2 regions of the Micromonospora sp. NPDC048930 genome follow, and region 2 is predicted to be linked to the other one. Evidence: riboswitches for the same ligand, from Rfam matches in the RefSeq annotation. Region 2 holds a riboswitch; the other holds the start of a gene.
What was found. Region 2 has a riboswitch for thiamine pyrophosphate ahead of ACGFI9_RS32875 (ECF transporter S component). Riboswitches for the same ligand answer to the same signal wherever they lie in the genome.

Region 1 (3,534 bases), on a different contig from region 2:
GCCCTCAAGGGCCGCCGGGACGACGTGGTGGTGGCCACCAAGTTCGGCATGGACATGCACGGCCTGAACGGGCCGGACCACGGCGCCCGCGGCGCCCGCCGGTACATCGCCCGGGCCGTCGAGGCGTCGCTGCGCCGGCTCGGCACCGACCACATCGACCTGTACCAGATGCACGAGCCCGACCCGGGCACCCCGATCGACGAGACCCTCGCCGCCCTGGACGACCTGGTCCGCGACGGCAAGGTCCGCTACCTCGGCAACTCGAACTTCGCCGGCTGGCAGATCGCCGACGCCGACTGGACCGCGTCCTCCCAGGGCCGCACCCGGTTCATCTCCGCGCAGAACCACTACTCGCTGCTGGAGCGAAGCGTCGAGGCGGAGGTCATCCCGGCCTGCGAGCGGTTCGGCCTGGGCATGCTGCCGTTCTTCCCGCTGGCCAACGGCCTGCTCACCGGCAAGTACAAGCGGAACGAGGCGCCGCCGGCCGGCAGCCGGCTCTCCGGCGGCGGCCGGTACGCCGCGCGGCTGGCCGCGGCCGACTGGGACACCATCGAGGCGATCGAGGCGTACGCGGCCGAGCGTGGCCTCACCATGCTCCAGGTGGCCATCGGCGGGCTGGCCGCCCGCCCGGCGGTGACCTCGGTGATCGCCGGCGCCACCACCCCGGAGCAGGTGCGTGCCAACGCCGAGGCGGGCGCCTGGCAGCCCACCGACGAGGACCTGGACGCGCTCGACGCGATCCTCTGACCGGCCTTCCCCTGCCCCGGTGCCGTGTTCGGCACCGGGGCAGCCTGCTGTCCAGCCGTCGCTTGCCGGCACACGCCGCCTGCGGGTACCTCACCGCTTTTGGCCGGGCCGGCAGGCGCCGCGCCGCCTGCTGGTGCCGGCGGGCACCCTCGGGTGCTGCTGCCGCCCCGCGCCCACGTCGGGCCGGGCGCGGCCCCGCGGGACGAGGCACTCGCCGCTGCGTGGGTGCCGAGCCCCGTCGGTGGAACACCATGGGTGTCTCCCGGTCGCTGACACACCCATGGCGTTCCACAGAGCGAGAGAGGTCCCGCCGGGTCAGCGGGGGACGGGGGTGGTGCCGCGTTCGCGGAGGGCTCGGGCGACCAGGCTGATGGTGGCGCGGGGGTGGCGGAGGACGTCGTCGGCGGTGAAGCGGAGGACGAGCCAGCCGGCCGCGCGGAGGGCGTTGAGGCGGGCGACGTCCTGGCGGAAGTGGGCGCGTTCCCGGTGGTGGTCGCCGTCGTACTCGACCGCGACGCGCAGCGCCGGCCAGGCGAGGTCCACTCGGCCGACGAAGCGGCCCCGGGCGTCGAGCACGTCGTGCTGGGCGTTCAGTGGGCCCAATCCGGCGTCGAGCAGGAGCAGCCTCAGCCGGGTCTCCATCGGCGACTCGCCCAGCGGCTCCGCCAGCGCCAGCACCTCTCGCAGCAACGAGATGCCCGGCCAGCCGCCGCGTTCGTCGGCGTAGGCGCGCAGCGCGGGGAGCTTGACGACCCGCCGGTGCAGCAGCGCACGGTCGGCGTCCGGGAGGGCCGAGCGGGTGACGTGCACCCGGGAATGGGGGCGCATCCGAGCGGCCCGGGGCAGCACGACGGCGACCGGAGCATCGCGGTCGAGCAGGTCGGCACCCCACAGGTACGCGGCGCTCAGCCCGGCAATGGCCGCGCCGAGCGGCAGCCGCAGCCCGACCGCGTCGCACCACATCCGGTGGTCGTCCGGGCAGTATCCGTCGCGGTGCACGTACACGTCCGGCAGCAGGCGTCGCCAGGCCGGGCCGCGCAGCACCGTCCAGCTCAGGTGACCGCCGGCGACGGCGGCGCTGCCGCGGAACGGCAGGCACGTCAGATGACGCGGAATCCGGGCGGTCGAGGGCATTCGGACAGCATGTCGTGAGTGGACGGTCACGCGCTGTCCCCGCCGTCCATGCGGGGCGGTGGGTGGGAAAAGTGTCACCCACCCTTGGCGGATCCGGGGGAACGTCGTACGGTAGGCCGCAAGTGACCCACGGGAGCCCGGTGCGTACCGGGCTGAGAGGGGGGCTGGAAGCCCCCGACCGTCGAACCTGATCCGGGTAATGCCGGCGCAGGGAGGAGTGTTGCCGTGCCGTCCCTGGGACGACTGCATCTGATCACCGACACCCGGCCGGGGCGGGACGCGCTCGCCGTGCTGCGGGCCGCCCTGCCGGTGGCCCGCGCCGAGCTGGTCGTCCAGGTCCGGGTGGCGGACGAGGCCACCGATCGGGAGGCGTACGAGCTGGCCCGCCGGGTGGTCGCGCTGTGCCGGCCGTACGGGGCGATGTGCCTGGTCAACGACCGGTTGCACGTGGCGCTGGCGGTGTCCGCCGCGGGCGGCCACGTCGGGGCCGACGACCTGCCGGTGGCGGCGGCCCGCCGGGTGCTCGGCGCCGGCGCCGTGCTCGGCGCGACCGCCCGGGAACCGGTGACCGCCGCCGAGGCGGTCGCCGCCGGAGCGACCTACCTGGGCGTCGGCCCCTGCCACGCCACCACCACCAAGACGGGGCTGCCCGACCCGATCGGCCCCGCGGGCGTACGCGCGGTCGCCGGCGCCGTGGACGTGCCGGTCATCGCGATCGGTGGGGTGACCGCCGCCTCCGTGCCGGCGCTGCGCGCCGCCGGGGCGTACGGGGTGGCGGTGGTCGGGGCGATCTCCGCCAGCCCCGATCCCGCACGCACGACTGCCGAACTGATCGAGGCCCTGGCATGCTGACCCGACCGGACGTCGCCATCGTGGGGGCGGGACCGGTCGGGCTGGCGATCGCGTGGCGGTGCGCATCCCGGGGACTGCGCATCACGGTGCACGATCCGGCCCCCGGCTCGGGTGCCTCGCACGTCGCCGCGGGCATGCTCTCGCCGGTCGCCGAGGCGTACTTCGGGGAGCACGAGCTGACCGGGCTGCTCGCCGAGTCCGCCGTCCGCTGGCCCGGGTTCGCCGCCGAGCTGGTCGAGGCCGCCGGCACCGGGATCGGGTACCGCACCGACGGCACCCTGGTGGTCGGGCTGACCGCCGACGACCTGGCCGAGGCGCGCCGGCTCTGGACGTACCAGCAGGGGTTGGGGCTGCCGATCACGCCGCTGCGCCCCTCGGAGCTGCGGGACCGCGAACCGGCGCTGGCCCCGCGCGTGCGCGGCGGCGCGGTCGCCCCCGGCGACCACCAGGTCGACCCGCGCCGGCTGGTCGCCGCGCTGCGGATCGCGGCCGAGCGGGCCGGCGCGGTGTGGCGGCCGGGCCCGGTCGGCGCCCTGTCCGAGGTGGACGCCGGGGTCACCGTGGTCGCGGCCGGCTGCGGCGCGGCGGCGCTCACCGGGCTCCCGGTCCGCCCGGTGAAGGGCCAGGTGCTCCGGCTCCGCGCGCCCGGTCGCGGCGCGCCGGACTTCCGGCACGTGATCCGGGGGTACGCCGACGGCGAGTCGGTCTATCTGGTGCCCCGGGACAGCGGCGAGGTGGTGGTCGGGGCGACGGTCGAGGAGCGCGCCGACACGGAGGTCACCGCCGGCGGGGTGCTCCGGT
Region 2 (3,534 bases):
GCCGGCGACGATCCGGTCGGCGGCCGGCCCGAGCGCGGCGAAGGAGACCTGCGGGTGGTGGCTGCGCCGGGCGCCCGGCCAGGTGCGGACCAGCTCCGCCAGGGCGCCCATGAACCGGCTCGGGGTGACCGCCGGGTCGAAGCCGGGCAGCTCGGCCCGGATCACCGGCCACCACTGCGTCGGCACCGGCGGGTTGGTCCAGTCCGCCGGGTCGCTGTTGTCCGGGGTGTGGGTGGGCACCACGACCGTGCCTTCGGGGCCGAGCACGTCCCGCAGGGCGAGCAGCACCGCCTCCGGGCCGCCGCACAGGAAGCCGAGCCCCCGCAGGCCCGCGTGCACCAGGACGGTCCCGCCGGGGCGTACGCCGAGGTCGCGGAGCTGGGCGGCGAGCGACGCGCGGGTGTGCGGCCGGGCCGGCGCGGCGGTGGCGATCATCGGCCGACGCGGTCCAGGATCGCCTCGGCGAGCGGCGCGGGCGCCTCGTCGGGGATCCAGTGGGTGACGCCGGTGAGCGTGACGAAGCGGAAGTCGCCGGTCACGTGCGCGGCGCACGCCTCGGCGGCGGTCCGGCCGATCGCGACGTCCCGGTCGCTCCAGACGAAGGTGGTCGGCACGGTCACCGGCCCGACGGCCTTCATGTCCGCCCCGGTCATGGCCCGGTACCAGTTCAGGGCGGCGGTGAGCGCGCCGGGCTCGCGCATCGGGTCGGCGTACCGGGCCACCCGGGCGGTGTCGCCGACCCCGCCGAGCATCCGGCGCAGCGTCGCCGCGCGGAACGCCAGCAGCACCTTCTCCGCCTTGCCCGGCTTGCGGAACAGCGCGATGTAGGAGGAGCGGGCCTTCTGCTGCGGGTCGGTGGCGAGCGCGTGCCCCATGGCCGCCGGGTGCGGCACCGACACCGCGGTCAGGGTGCGGACCCGCTGCGGGTGCAGCGCCGCCAGACCCCAGGCCACGATCGCGCCCCAGTCGTGCCCGACCAGGTGTGCGGCCTTCACCCCCAGCGCGTCGAGCACGCCGGCGGCGTCCGCCACCAGCTCCGGGATCCGGTACGCCTCGACCGCCGCCGGCCGCGCGCCCGGCGAGTAGCCGCGCTGGTCCAGCGCGTACGTGCGCAGGCCGGCGGCGTGCAGCGCGGGCACCACCTCGTCCCACTCGCCACCGTGCTGCGGGAAGCCGTGCAGCAGCAGGACGGGTTCGCCGTCCTCCGGACCGCCGGTGCGTACCTCGAACGTGAGACCTCGCGCGTCGATCCGCATGATCGGCAGCCTACCCAGCCGGACCGGCCGCCGATCGCCCCGCTGGGCCGGGCACCGGGGTCGGTGCTAGCGTCTGCCGAGACAACTTCACATCCGACAGGGGAGCGCACAGCGCTGAGAGTGCGGGCCGGTGCCCGCAGACCCTCGAACCTGATCTGGGTAATGCCAGCGCAGGGAGTTCGGTCGACCTCCAGCCGCGCCGCCGTCCGGTGATTCCGGGCGCGGCGTGCGTCTTCTCCTGGTTCGTTCTTCTGGACTGGGAGCAATCATGGACAACCACAACCGGTGGCGCACCATCGACATCGTCGTCGCCTCGGTGCTCGGGGTGGCGTTCGGCGTCATCTTCTGGGCCTGGGGCCTGCTGTGGAACGGGCCGGCGGACGCCATCCCGCTGCCCGGCCGAGCCGTCCTGTACGGCGTCTGGCTGGTGCCGGCCGTGCTGGGCGCGCTGGTCGTCCGGAAGCCGGGCGCCGCGTTCTACACGCTCACCCTCGCCGCGCTGGTCTCCGTCGCGCTGGGCACCAGCTGGGGCTGGACCATCGTGGTGCAGGGTCCGCTGGAGGCGGCGGCCGGCGAGCTGGCCTTCGCGCTCTTCGCCTACCGGAACTTCCGGCTGCCGGTGGCGCTGCTGGCCGCGGCGCTGGCCGGGCTCGCCGCGTCGATCTACGACGTCTTCGTCTGGTACCCAGGCACCGCGTGGGGCAGTTTCCGCCTCCCCTACATCCTGCTCACCGCCGCGAGCTCGCTGGTGGTGGCCGGCCTGGGCAGCGTGGCCCTGACCCGCGCCCTGGCCAACACCGGCGTCCTCGACCGCTTCCCCGCCGGTCGCGAGCGCGCCGCCGTCTGACCGCCCACCTGCCCGCCACCTTGACCAAGGGGTTTGCGTCGGCCGAGGCGGGTTTCCCGACGCAAACTCCTTGATCAACAAAGCCGGGGCCGGAGGGAGGTGGAGTGGTGAGTGCGGTGAGCCTGCGCGGGTTCGGGTGGCGGCACGCCGGGCGTCGGCAGTGGGCCGTCCGCGGGGTGGACCTGCGGGTCGAGGCCGGGGAGCGGGTGCTGCTGCTCGGGCCGTCGGGCGCCGGCAAGAGCACCCTGCTGGCGGCGCTGGCCGGGCTGCTGCCCGAGGACTCCGGCGAGCAGGAGGGCACCGTCGAGATCGACGGGCTCGACCCCCGCAAGGCCCGGGAACGGGTCGGCATCGTATTCCAGGACCCGGAGACCCAGCTGGTGATGGCGCGCTCCGGCGACGACGTCGCGTTCGGGCTGGAGAACCGGGGCGTACCGGCCGAGGAGATCTGGCCCCGGGTGACGGAGGCGCTGCGCCGGGTCGGTTTCCCGTACCACCGGGACCGGCCCACCGCCGCGCTCTCCGGTGGTGAGCAGCAGCGCCTCGCGCTGGCCGGGGCGCTCGCGCTGCGGCCGGGGCTGCTGCTGCTCGACGAGCCCACCGCCAACCTCGACCCGGCCGGCGCCACCCTGGTCCGGCGGGCGGTCACCGACGCCCTCGACGCCGACACCACGCTGATCCTCGTCGAGCACCGGGTCGCTGAGGCGTTGCCGCTGGTCGACCGGGTGGTGGTGCTGGAGGCCGGCGGCGGGGTGCGGGCCGACGGGCCGCCCGGGACGGTCTTCGCCGTGCACGGCGACGCGCTCGCCGCGGCCGGGGTCTGGGTGCCCGGCCGCACCGTGCCGCCCCGACACGCCACCGCACCGCCCGGCGACCCGTTGCTCACCGCCGACCGGCTCGGCCTCCCGCCCCGGCTGGCCCCCACCGACCTTCGGGTACGCGCCGGCGAGGCGCTCGCCGTCCTCGGCCCGAACGGCGCCGGCAAGTCGACCCTGGCCCTGCTCCTCGGCGGCCTGCTCCGCCCGGGCACCGGTACGGTGACCGCCACCGAGGCGCTCGCCGGGCGGGACGCCCGTACGCCCCCGCACCGGTGGCGGGCACCCGCCCTGGCCCGGCGGATCGGCTCGGTCTTCCAGGACCCGGAGCACCAGTTCGTCACCGGCACGGTCCGCGACGAGCTGGCGCTCGGGCCGCGCCGTACCGGGCAGGACGAGCCGGCGGTACGGGCCACCGTGGACGGGCTGCTCGACCGGCTCGGCCTGGCCGGACTGGCCGGGGCCAACCCGTACACCCTCTCCGGGGGCGAGGCGCGGCGGCTGAGCGTGGCGACCGCCCTGGCCACCGCGCCCCGCCTGCTGATCTGCGACGAGCCCACCTTCGGCCAGGACCGGCGTACCTGGCTGGAGCTGGTCGACCTCTTCGCCGAGCTGC

Region 1: it holds a riboswitch for thiamine pyrophosphate, as region 2 does, so the genes downstream of both, thiE (thiamine phosphate synthase) here and ACGFI9_RS32875 (ECF transporter S component) in region 2, are expected to answer to the same signal.

Annotation. Positions count from the first base shown of each region.
Region 1 covers NZ_JBICUB010000012.1:148,766-152,299, reverse strand. The annotation lists gene ACGFI9_RS27525 (aldo/keto reductase) at 1-747, shown strand, start outside; gene ACGFI9_RS27520 (endonuclease domain-containing protein) at 1,063-1,881, opposite strand; TPP riboswitch at 2,002-2,112, shown strand; gene thiE (thiamine phosphate synthase) at 2,107-2,733, shown strand; gene thiO (glycine oxidase ThiO) at 2,727-3,534, shown strand, end outside.
Region 2 covers NZ_JBICUB010000020.1:12,266-15,799, forward strand. The annotation lists gene ACGFI9_RS32865 (aminoglycoside N(3)-acetyltransferase) at 1-435, opposite strand, end outside; gene ACGFI9_RS32870 (alpha/beta fold hydrolase) at 432-1,256, opposite strand; TPP riboswitch at 1,345-1,451, shown strand; gene ACGFI9_RS32875 (ECF transporter S component) at 1,525-2,103, shown strand; gene ACGFI9_RS32880 (ABC transporter ATP-binding protein) at 2,211-3,534, shown strand, end outside.